Regions from separate parts of the Streptomyces sp. NPDC107471 genome, predicted to be linked through region 1. Evidence: riboswitches for the same ligand, from Rfam matches in the RefSeq annotation. Region 1 holds a riboswitch; the other holds the start of a gene.

The links. A riboswitch is a leader RNA that binds a small molecule or an ion and turns the genes downstream of it on or off. The one in region 1 is predicted to bind cyclic di-AMP.
Region 2: another riboswitch for cyclic di-AMP. It lies ahead of ACZ66S_RS08810 (transglycosylase SLT domain-containing protein); the one in region 1 lies ahead of ACZ66S_RS31490 (transglycosylase family protein).

The regions. Positions count from the first base shown of each region.
Region 1 is NZ_JBVJPC010000010.1:261,137-266,864, reverse strand. Features, by position in the region: gene ACZ66S_RS31510 (Ppx/GppA phosphatase family protein) at 93-1,034, opposite strand; gene ACZ66S_RS31505 (DUF501 domain-containing protein) at 1,031-1,567, opposite strand; gene ACZ66S_RS31500 (FtsB family cell division protein) at 1,598-2,074, opposite strand; gene eno (phosphopyruvate hydratase) at 2,210-3,496, opposite strand; gene ACZ66S_RS31490 (transglycosylase family protein) at 3,793-4,476, opposite strand; cyclic di-AMP (ydaO/yuaA leader) riboswitch at 4,481-4,658, opposite strand; gene ACZ66S_RS31485 (transglycosylase family protein) at 4,864-5,728, opposite strand, start outside.
Region 2 is NZ_JBVJPC010000002.1:850,237-855,964, forward strand. Features, by position in the region: gene ACZ66S_RS08805 (CocE/NonD family hydrolase) at 1-1,016, shown strand, start outside; cyclic di-AMP (ydaO/yuaA leader) riboswitch at 1,286-1,460, shown strand; gene ACZ66S_RS08810 (transglycosylase SLT domain-containing protein) at 1,464-1,946, shown strand; gene ACZ66S_RS08815 (HAD family hydrolase) at 1,950-2,762, opposite strand; gene ACZ66S_RS08820 (LacI family DNA-binding transcriptional regulator) at 2,875-3,903, opposite strand; gene ACZ66S_RS08825 (carbohydrate ABC transporter permease) at 3,945-4,811, opposite strand; gene ACZ66S_RS08830 (carbohydrate ABC transporter permease) at 4,808-5,728, opposite strand, start outside.

The DNA of each region.
Region 1 (5,728 bases):
TTCCCGGCGGCACGACGAAGAGGGGCCCCGAAGGGCCCCTCAGAGACGCTCATACGTTGTTCTGCCTGCTCAGCAGAGGTGCCCCACGCGGCCTAGGCGACCGACCACGCGATGCCGTCGAGGATGTCGTGCTCGCTCACCACGACCTCCTCGGCACCGATCCGCTCCATGATCGTGAGCAGCACGAGCGCCCCGGCGGCGATCACGTCCACCCGCCCCGGATGCATGGAGGGCACGGCCGCGCGCTCCGCGTGGGTGGAGCGCAGCAGCCACTCGGTGATCTCACGGACGCGGTCGCGGGAGACCCGGGAGTGATGGATGGCCTGCGAGTCGTACTCCGGCAGCCCCTGCGCGATCGCCGACACGGTGGTCACGGACCCGGCGAGGCCCACCAGGGTGCGCGCCTCGCGCAGCGGCACGGTCTCCTCGGCCAGGTCGAGCGCGGCCTCGATGTCGGCCCGCATCGCGGCGATCTGCGCGTCGGCCGGCGGGTCGCTGACGACCCCGTCCCGCACAAGGTGCCGCTCGGTCATCCGCACACAGCCGACGTCCACGGAACGCGCGGCCCGCACCCGGTCGTCGCCCACCACGAACTCGGTCGAGCCGCCGCCGATGTCCACGACCAGGTAGGGCCTGGCCAGGTGGTCGCTGCCCGTGAGCTCCTTGGTCGCCCCGGTGAAGGAGAACTCGGCCTCCTGGTCCCCGGAGATCACCTCGGGCTCGACACCGAGGATGTCCAGGACCCCGCGCACGAACTCGTCCCGGTTCTCAGCGTCCCGGGAGGCGGACGTGGCGACGAACCGCAGCCGCTCGGCCCCGTGCTCCTTGACGACCGCCGCGTACTCCCGGCACGCGGCGAAGGTCCGCTCCAGCGCCTCGGGGGCCAGCCGCCCGGTCCGGTCGACGCCCTGCCCGAGCCGCACGATGGTCATACGCCGGTCCAAGTCGACCAGTTCACCCGTCTCCGGGTCGCAGTCCGCGACGAGGAGCCGGATGGAGTTCGTACCGCAGTCGATCGCGGCGACCCGGGTCACTGGTCGCTCTCCTCGGTCTCGGCGAGCGTCACGCACGCGCCCTTGCGCCACCACTCCGGCAACATCGCGATCGCCTCGTCGCCCAGCGGGTTCACGCCCGGCCCGGCGGCCAGCGAGTGGCCCACCAGGACGTGCAGGCACTTCACCCGGTCCGGCATGCCGCCCGCGCTCGGGAAGCCCTCCAGTACCTCGATGGCGTCCCGGCGGGCGAGGTAGTCCTCGTGCGCGGCCCGGTACGCCTTCGCGAGCTCCGGATCGGTCTGCAGCCGCTCCGTCATCTCCTTCATGACGCCGTTCGCCTCCAGGGTGCCGATCGCCGAGGCGGCGCGCGGGCACGTCAGGTAGTACGTCGTCGGGAAGGGCGTGCCGTCGGGGAGGCGGGGGGCCGTCTCCACCACGTCCGGCTGCCCGCAGGGGCAGCGGTGCGCGATCGCGCGCAGTCCGCGCGGCGGCCGGCCGAGCTGCTGCTTGAAGGCCGCTACGTCCGCGTCGGTCGGCTCGGTACGCGGAGTGGAGGGCGGAGGCGTTTCCATGCCTGTCTTTCTATCGGTCCGTCGGTCGGTTCACTGGTCGGAGGCGTCGGACTTGTCGACCCCGTCCCAGACGTTCGCGTACCAGGGCCGGTCGGCCGCGCCCAGGTCGCTGCGGGACTGCTTCGCCGCGTCCGGGTCGACGACGATGAACCCCGTCTCCCCCGGCATCACGTAGTGCAGCCGCTGCCGGATCTGCTGCTCCGCGTACGCGTCGTCCTGCCAGCGGGCCTTGAGGTCGCGCAGCTTCTCGACCCGCTCGGCGGCCCGCTCCTTCTCCTGCTGGAGATCGGCGATCTCGGCGCGCTGCGAGACGTACTGCCTTATCGGGTACGCCAGCGCCACCACCAGCGTGCACAGCACCAGGGCGAGCAGCGCGGCCCGGCCGGTCAGCCGGGAGCGGCGCGCCTGCCGTTTGGTCTGGGAGCGGTAGACACGGGCCGCGGTCTGCTCGCCGAGCAGCCTGATCCTGGTCGTGGTGGAGAAACGGTCCCGGTCCTTCACGGCCATCGGCTCTCCGCCTCCCCTTCTACGTGCGTACGTCCCCGCACACGGTACGGGACCGGTACGGGGACGTACGTACGACTGGCTAAGGCTTAGCCCTGCCGGGGGCAGCCCTTGACGCTGCTCAGCCCTTTACGGTGCTCAGCCCTTGAAGCGCGGGAAGGCGCTGCGGCCGGCGTAGACCGCCGCGTCGTCGAGGATCTCCTCGATGCGCAGGAGCTGGTTGTACTTGGCGACGCGCTCGGAACGGGCCGGGGCGCCGGTCTTGATCTGGCCGCAGTTGGTGGCGACGGCCAGGTCGGCGATGGTGACGTCCTCGGTCTCGCCGGAGCGGTGGGACATCATGCACTTGAAGCCGCTGCGCTGGGCGAGCTCGACGGCGTCGAGGGTCTCGGTGAGCGAGCCGATCTGGTTCACCTTGACGAGCAGCGCGTTGGCGGCGCCGTCCTCGATGCCGCGGGCCAGGCGCTCCGGGTTGGTGACGAAGAGGTCGTCGCCGACGATCTGGACCTTGTCGCCCAGCTTGTCGGTGAGGACCTTCCAGCCGGCCCAGTCGTCCTCGAACAGCGGGTCCTCGATGGAGACGAGCGGGTAGGCCGCCACGAGCTCCTCGTAGTACTCCGTCATCTCGGCGGCGGAGCGGTCCTTGCCCTCGAACTGGTACTTGCCGTCCTTGTAGAACTCGGAGGCGGCGACGTCGAGCGCCAGGGCGACCTGCTCGCCGGGGATGTAACCGGCTTCCTTGATCGCTTCGAGGATGAGGTCCAGGGCGGCGCGGTTGGACTCGAGGTTCGGGGCGAAGCCGCCCTCGTCGCCGAGGCCGGTGGACAGGCCCTTGCTCTTCAGGACCTTCTTGAGGGTGTGGTAGACCTCGGTGCCCCAGCGCAGCGCCTCGGAGAAGGACTCCGCGCCGATCGGGGCGATCATGAACTCCTGGATGTCCACGTTGGAGTCGGCGTGCGAGCCGCCGTTCAGGATGTTCATCATCGGAACGGGCAGCAGGTGCGCGTTCGGGCCGCCCAGGTAGCGGAAGAGCGGGAGGTCGCTGGCCTCGGAGGCGGCGTGGGCGACGGCGAGGGAGACGCCGAGGATGGCGTTGGCGCCGAGCGAGCCCTTGTTGTCGGTGGCGTCCAGGTCGAACATCGCCTGGTCGATCAGACGCTGCTCGGTGGCGTCGTAGCCGACGAGCTCCGGGCCGATCTGCTCGATGACGGCCAGGACGGCCTTCTCGACACCCTTGCCGTAGTAGCGGTTCGGGTCACCGTCGCGCAGCTCGATGGCCTCGAAGGCGCCCGTGGAGGCGCCGGACGGAACGGCGGCACGACCGGTGCTGCCGTCGTCGAGGCCGACCTCGACCTCGACCGTGGGGTTGCCTCGGGAGTCCAGGATTTCCCGGGCTACGACGACGTCGATGGACGGCACGAGCATCTCCTTCTTGGGATGTGACACGGTCCGCCGGGACCGCGGTGGGTTCTGCGAGACCGAGCCTAACCGGCTCGGGGGGATCGGCGACCGTGTGGACCGACCCATGGACAGAACCGAGAGTAAATTGTTTCCGAACTGAACAAAGACGGGCCGGTACCCGCGCATGAAAAAGCCCCGCCCCGGTGCGTACGGGGGAACACGCACCGGAGCGGGGAGCCCGTGGGGACGGGGGGGGTGACCCTCACGAGGTCTTCAGTATGAGGACCACGCCTGTGAGGGCACTGTGGTTCAGCCAGGTGTCACTTCAGGTGGAGCTGCTGGCCCGGAAAGATGAAGTCGGCATCGTCGATGATGTCCTTGTTCAGCTTGAACAGCTTCTGCCAGCCGCCCTTGACCTTGTGCTTCTCGGCGATCGAGCTGAGGGTGTCACCCTTGACGACCTTGTACTCGCCGTCGCCCTTCTTGACCTTCTTGCCGGTCGGCGTGGTGACGGTCTTCTTGGCGGCCGGACGCTCGGTCGAACGCGAGGCGCTCTGCTCCTCGGTCGAACGGCTGCTCGTGTTCGAGGAGCTGCTGGAGGAGGACGAGCTGCTGCTGCCGCCGTTGTAGGCGGCGCTGGACAGGCCCGTGCCGCAGACCGGCCAGGCACCCTTGCCCTGGGAGGCGAGGACCTTCTCGGCGACGGCGATCTGCTGGGCCTTGCTGGCCTGGTTGGCCTGCGCGGCGTACTGCGTGCCGCCGTACGCGGCCCAGGTGGAGGCCGAGAACTGCAGGCCGCCGTAGTAGCCGTTGCCGGTGTTGATGGACCAGTTGCCGCCGGACTCGCACTGGGCGACGGCGTCCCACTCGGAGGCGGTGGCGGCGGAGGCGCTGCCGGCCGCCATCAGCGGGGCGGCGATGGCGACACCGGTGACGCCGGCGAGCGCGGCGACGCGGGTGGCCTTGGACGGACGGCGGTGCTTGCCCTTGCCGGAAAACAGCATGGATCGATCCCCTCACCGACGCCTGCGAGGTGAGCTGTCGGGTTCGGGCCGGTTGAGTTGCCCGGTCGCGCTCGGCGCCTTGCGGCTCCTTGCACGGCTTCACCCCTAGCCGGTCCAGCGTGAACTGCTGGGTCCGGCGCTTACCTTGGGTCCCCCGCTCCTGCCTACGGCGCTTGACGCGACGACTGTTCCCGTACGGCCGCTGGCAGGATTCGGCGTTGCGACAGACGGGGCTCGGGTTGCCGAGCGGTCACGACCGTAGACACGCGCTCGGCGGAATTTCAAAGACGATCAGGGCTTCTGAGACTCATCCCACACTTTCACCAAAGTGGACATTCGGCGCGAAGCGTGACGTGAACTCCCGTTGTTTTTCAGGTCTTTTCGACCCTATTCCGCCCCTGTGTCGAGCGTCTGACCGGCGGAGATGTTGCTCGGGTCGGCCCCGATGCGGTCCCTGTTCTCGGCGTAGAGCGCGCGCCATCCGCCGTCGAGGCCAAGGGAGTCGGCGATGGAGGCGAGGGAGTCGCCCTCCTGGACCGTGTAGGTGGCGGCGTGCCGGCCGGTCGAGGAGGAGGCCGTGCTCTTCGTCGTGTTCTCCACGACACTGTCGCCGCGGTGCTTGCCGGAACCCAGGGCGCCGACGTCGACGAGGGCCGAAGAACTGCCCTCCTGCCACGACTTGTCCGCTTCGTCCTCTTCTGCGCTCAACACGGGCGAGCTGTCGGAAGGCTGTGCGTCCTGCTTGGCGGAACCCTCGGACTCCGAACCGTTCTTTTTGTCCGGCTTGGCCGAACTGTCACCGCCGGAGGGGGTGGCCGACGGCGAGGGCGTCGCGGACGAACCGTCCAGCGCGTCGAGCAGACCCGAGGACTCCTCGGAGTCCGACGAGTTGGAGGAACCGGATGAAGAGGAAGAACCGGAGGAACCGGAGGAAGATCCGGAACCGGACGAATCGGACGAACTCGACGCCGAGGGCGTACCGCTCCCCACACCCGTGTCGACATCGGCCGAACTCGCGTCCTTGCTGAGACCGCCCAGCAGCCCACAGGTCGGCCAGGCGGCGATGCCCTGGTCCGCGAGCAGCTTCTCGGCCACGGCTATCTGCTGGTTGCGGCTGGCCAGGTCCGCGGTCTCGGCGTACTCGAGGCCGCCGTACTTCTCCCAGTTCTCCTGGGACATCTGCAGGCCGCCGTAGTAGCCGTTGCCGTCGTTCTCGCTCCAGGAGCCGCCGCTCTCGCACTCCGCGACCCGG
Region 2 (5,728 bases), on a different contig from region 1:
AGCCGGCCTGGCCCTCCCCCACCGTGACGACGGTGGCGTACGGCCTCCAGGGCGCCCCCGTCCTGGTCCGCTCCCCGCAGCACACGGGCGTGGACGCCGGCCGTTTCCTCCCGCGCGGCAACGACGCCGACCTGCCGCCGGACCAGCGGGAGGAGGACGCCCGTTCGGCCTGCTTCGAGTTCGCGGTGGGCGAGGAGACCTGGGTGCTCGGGCGGCCGGGGGTGCGGCTCAGGGTGACCTCGGAGGTGTCGCGCGGGCAGGTCGTCGCCCGGCTCTGCGATGTCGCCCCGGACGGGTCGTCGACGCTCGTCACGCGGGGCGCGCTGAACCTGTCGGCCCGTCAGGGACGGGACCGGGCGGTGCCCTGGGAGCCGGGGGCCACCCAGGAGGTGGCCTTCGAGCTGAGCGGCGCCGGGCACGCCTTCCGGCCCGGCCATCGCATCCGGCTCGCGGTCTCCTCCGCGTACTGGCCGTGGATCTGGCCGCAGCCCGGCTCGCAGGCGGGGTTCACGCTGGAGCCGGCGGGGAGCTTCCTCGAACTGCCGGTACGCGCGCGTGACACGGACGCGGACATCGCCTTCGAGGAGCCGGAGCAGTCCGGGCCGCCCGGGGCCGCCCACGGCGCGGCCGCCGACGGATGGAGCCCCGCCACCCTGGACGAACCCCGCCCCGGCCTGCTGGTCGTCCGTGACGTGGCCAGGGGCGAGTGGCGGCTGGAGGCCGACCCCCGGAACGGCGGCACGCGCGTGTACCCCGACGGCCTGGAGTGCACCGAGGAAACGCTGGAGACGTACACGATCCACGAGCAGGACCCCCTGTCCGCCCGCACCCGCTCGGACTGGTCGATCCGGCTGCACCGCCCCGAGCTCGGCTGGGACACGACCGTGCGGACCCGTTCCGAGATCACCTGTGACGGGACAAACTTCGTCACCTCCGACGAGGTCGTGTGCACCGAGGGCGGCGAGGTGGTCTTCCACCGGACGTGGGAGAAGCACATCCCACGGACGGCCGGTTGAACACGAGTTGAGACTTCTTGACCGTTTTACCCCTCTTGCGCTCGGCTGTGACTTGGCCCACTTGGGCGGCCGGATCGGCGGACATCCGGAATCTTTCGATCCGCCTTTTCCCGTGCGCGAGTTGAAGCTTGGCCAATGCAAAGGATCAAGCGCCGCAAATGCCTCCGACCAAGGTCAATAGGCACCTCATGTGAATTCGCCACTTGTTCCGGACATGTGCTCTCGCATACGTTCCCGGCCTGTCGGGCGGACGCCGAATCCTGCCACCGCCCGTACACCCACCGAGAACCACGGCAGGAGCGGGGGAACCAGGTAAGTCGTCGTAACGGCTGTCTTCGGACATACCGGTACGGCTTGGGGTGAAGTCATGCCTTTCGCAGGCATGGCCGGGCAGCTCCCGCCCGAACCCGACAGCTCACCTCGCAGGCGACGGAGAGGAACTTCGCCATGCCCGCTGCCGCTCAGCACCGCCGTCCCCGCACCAGCCGTCTCGCCCGCAAGCTCGCCGTCGCCGGGACCGGAGTCGCCGTCCTGGCCCTGCCCCTCATCGGCGCGACCAGCGCGTCCGCGGCCACCCCGACCCTGCAGACCGCGACCACGCTCGGCTACCCCAACACCCTCGACGGCTGGATCCGGGCCTCCCTCGCCGTCATGGCGGAGCACGGCATCCCCGGCTCCTACGACGGCATCTACCGCAACGTCATCCGGGAGTCCTCCGGCAACCCCTACGCCATCAACAACTGGGACTCCAACGCAGCCGCCGGCACGCCCTCCAAGGGCCTGCTCCAGGTGATCGACCCGACCTTCACCGCCTACCACGTGGCCAACACCTCGTGGGACCCGTACGACCCGGTCGCGAACATCACCGCGGCCTGCAACTACGCGGCCCAGCGGTACGGCTCCATCGACAACGTGTACGGCGCCTACTAGGAACTACGCCCGCGGGAAGAGTCCTTCGAGGACGACGGCGATGCCGTCGTCCTCGTTCGACAAGGTCACCTCGTCGGCCACGGCCTTGAGTTCGGGGTGGGCGTTGGCCATCGCCACCCCGTGGGCCGCCCAGTCGAACATGGGGATGTCGTTGGGCATGTCCCCGAAGGCGATCGTCACCTCGGGCCCCAGTCCCAGGTGTTCGGCCGCGAGCGCGAGACCCGTCGCCTTCGTGACACCACATGGCTGGAGTTCGACGGTCCCGGGCCCCGACATGGTGACCGTCGCCAGCGAACCCACCACCGAACGCGCCGTGCCCGCCAACTCGTCGTCGGACAGGTAGGGGTGGCGCAGCAGCACCTTGCTGATCGGCTCGCACCACAGGTCGTCGCGCCGGCCGACCCGCACCGCGGGCAGCGTCGGATGGGGCATCAGATAGCCCGGCTCGATGAGCGTGAGCCCGTCGACACCGTCCTGGTCCACGGCCGCGTACACCTGCCCCACCTCCGCCTCGATCTTGCCGAGTGCGGTCTCGGCCAGTTCCCGGTCCAGGGTCACCGACCAGAGCAGACGGTCCGCGCCGGCGTCGTACACCTGCGCGCCCTGTCCGCACACCGCGAGTCCCGTGCTGCCGAGGTCGTCGAGCAGCGGGCGCACTCTGGGCGCCGGCCGTCCGGTCACGACGAGATGCCGGGCCCCACCCGCGGCCACCCGCGCGAGCGCGGCCAACGACCGGTCGGAGAGCGTGTCGTCGGCGCGCAGCAGCGTGCCGTCCAGGTCGGTGGCGATGAGTGAATATGCGGGGGAGGCGGCCATGATCAGAGAATACGGATGGTTGGCCCCTCCGACTCGACGCGAACCGGACGGCTGCTGCTTTCACATCCGTTGACCGCAGTTCCGGTTCCGGGCGGCTTCGCCCGCGGAGCGCTCAGGCCGAGTCCCGCAGCACCAGTTCGGTCGGGAGGATCACGCCGGCGGTGTCCTCGCCCGCGATCTGGGCGAGCAGCATGCGGACCATCTCGGCGCTGATGCGGTCGAAGGGCTGACGCATGGTGGTGAGGGCGGGGGCGATCGCGGTGGCCGCCGGGGAGTCGTCGAAGCCTCCGACGGCGATGTCGTCCGGGACCGAACGCCCGGCCTGCTGAAGGACGCCCACGACCCCCAGGGCCATGAGGTCCGAGGCGACGAACACCGCGTCCATGTCCGGGGCCTGGGCCAGCAGCCGGCGGGCCGCCCGTTCGCCGCCGCTGCGCCGGAAGTCGCCCTCGACGACGAGTGCCGGGTCGTAGGGCAGGCCCGCCTCGGCGAGCATGTCCCGGTAGCCGGCCAGCCGGTCGGGGCCGCCCGGCATGTCCAGCGGCCCGGTGACCATGGCGACGCGCCGGCGGCCGGCCGCGAGGAGATGGCGGACCATGTCCTGGGCGCCCTCCCGGTCGGCGGCCGCCACGTAGCTCACCTTGGTGCCGCGCCCGATCGGCTTGCCGCAGACCACCAACGGGATCCCGGCGTCGTGCAGTTCGGCCGCGACCGGGTCGCCGCTGTGGTTGGACAGCAGCAGCACGCCGTCGACGTGCCCCGAGGTGATGTACCGGGTCAGCCGGCGCCGGTCGTCGTCGCTCTCGGCGAGCATCAGCAGCAGCGGGATGTCGTGCTGGGCGAGCCGCTCGGTGCAACCCCGCAGCAGGACGTTGAAGTTGGGGTCCTCGAAGAACTTCTCCTGCGGTTCGGTCAGCAGGAACGCCACCGAGTCCGAACGGCCCGTACTGAGGCTGCGGGCGTGCCGGTTGACCACGTAACCGGTCTTCCTGATGGCGGCCTCGACCGACCGCCGGGCGGCCGGCGAGACGTAGTGGCCGCCGTTCAGGAAGCGGGAGACGGTGCCCCGCGAGACGCCCGCCTCCCGGGCCACGTCGTGGATGGTCGGTGGCTTGCGGCGTCCGTTCGCGCTGGTGGTCATGTTCCTCGTTCGGAGACGTTCGTGCGGGGGAGCCCGGGGCCTCAGGCCTTGACCGAGCCGCTCATCAGGTCCAGCGACCAGAACCGCTGGATCACCAGGAAGAGCCCGATCAGGGGAAGGATCGCGAGCAGGCACCCGGTGATGACCAGGGTGTAGAGCGCGGGCTGCGAGGCGCCCTGGGCGAGCAGGGTGTACAGGCCGAGGGTGATCGGGAACTTCTCGTCGTCGGCGAGCATGACGAAGGGCAGCAGGAAGTTGTTCCAGATGCCGACGAACTGGAAGAGGAACACCGTGATCAGGCCGGGCATCATCATCGGTACGGCGATCCGCGAGAAGATCCGCCACTCGCTCGCGCCGTCCATGCGGGCCGCCTCCATGAGCTCGGCGGGCACCGACGCGGCCGCGTAGATGCGGACCAGGTAGACGCCGTAGGGCGACAGGATCGACGGCAGCAGCATCGACCAGTACGAGTCGGCCATGCCGAGCTTCGACAGCAGCAGGTACTGCGGTACGGCGAGCACGATCGACGGGACCAGGACGCCGGCCAGGATCATCTTGAAGACGGCCTCGCGGCCCCGGAAGCTGTAGCGGCCGAGCGCGTAGCCGCCGGCGGCGGAGACCGCGGCGGAGAGCAGGGCGCCGAGACCGGCGTAGAAGGCGGAGTTGGCCATCCACCGCCAGAAGATGCCGTCCCGGTAGGCGGTCAGGTCGCTCAGGTTCTGGAAGAGGCCGGTGCCGGGGGCGAGGGTGAAGGTGGAGAAGAGCTCCGACCGGTCCTTGGTCGCCGCGACGACCACCCAGGCGATGGGGATCAGGCAGTAGAGCGCGCCGAGGATCAGCACGATCGTGGGCACCCAGGCGGTGCGGCGGCCGCCGTCGGGCCTGGCGGTGAGGGTGAGGGGGGTCATGCCCGGTCCTCCCGGGTGTAGCGGTCGGAGATGCGCAGCAGGGTGAAGGAGAGGACGAACGTGGCCAGGGCCAGGACGACCGCGGTGGCGGAGGCGCCGTAGATGTCGGACTGGAGGAAGGCCTTGTCGTAGATGGCCATGAGGGGACTCCACGAGCTGGGCAGGCCGTTGGTGAGGGGCTTGAGGGCCATCGGCTCGGTGAAGACCTGGAGGGTGGCGATCACCGAGAAGAAGAAGGTGAGCACCAGGGAGGGCATCACGATCGGGATCTTGATCCGCAGGGCGATGCCCAGGTCGGACGCGCCGTCGAGCCGGGCGGCCTCGTAGATGTCCGGCGGGATGGCCCGCAGGGCGGTGTAGATGACGATCATGTTGAAGCCGGTGCCGCCCCAGACCGCGATGTTCGCGAAGGAGAGGTAGAGGTTGCCGCCGTCGAACAGGTCGGGCTGCGGGAGGCCGAACCTGTCGAGCAGGTAGTAGAAGGGGCTGACGTCCGGCAGGTAGAGGAAGCCCCACATGAGGGCGGCGATGATGCCCGGCACCGCGTACGGCAGGAAGATCATCAGCCGGGCGAAGGGCGCGCTGCGCGCCTTCGGGGTGTCCAGCATCAGCGCGAACAGCAGCGCGAGGCCCAGCATGGTCGGGATGACGATGAGGCCGTATCCGAAGGCCCGCAGCACGCTGTGGCCGAACTCGGAGTCCTTCAGGACGTCGGTGTAGTTGCCGAGGCCGTTCCACACCTGTTCCCGTGCGCCCTTGCCGAGTCCGATGCCCTTGACCCGGACCTTGTGCAGGCTCAGCCAGATCGCGTACCCGATGGGCACGACGGTGAAGGCGGCGAAGAGGGTCAGGGTGGGCACCAGGAACCAGTACGGTGCGCTGCGGCCACGTCGGCGGGGACGGCTGGGGCGGACGGA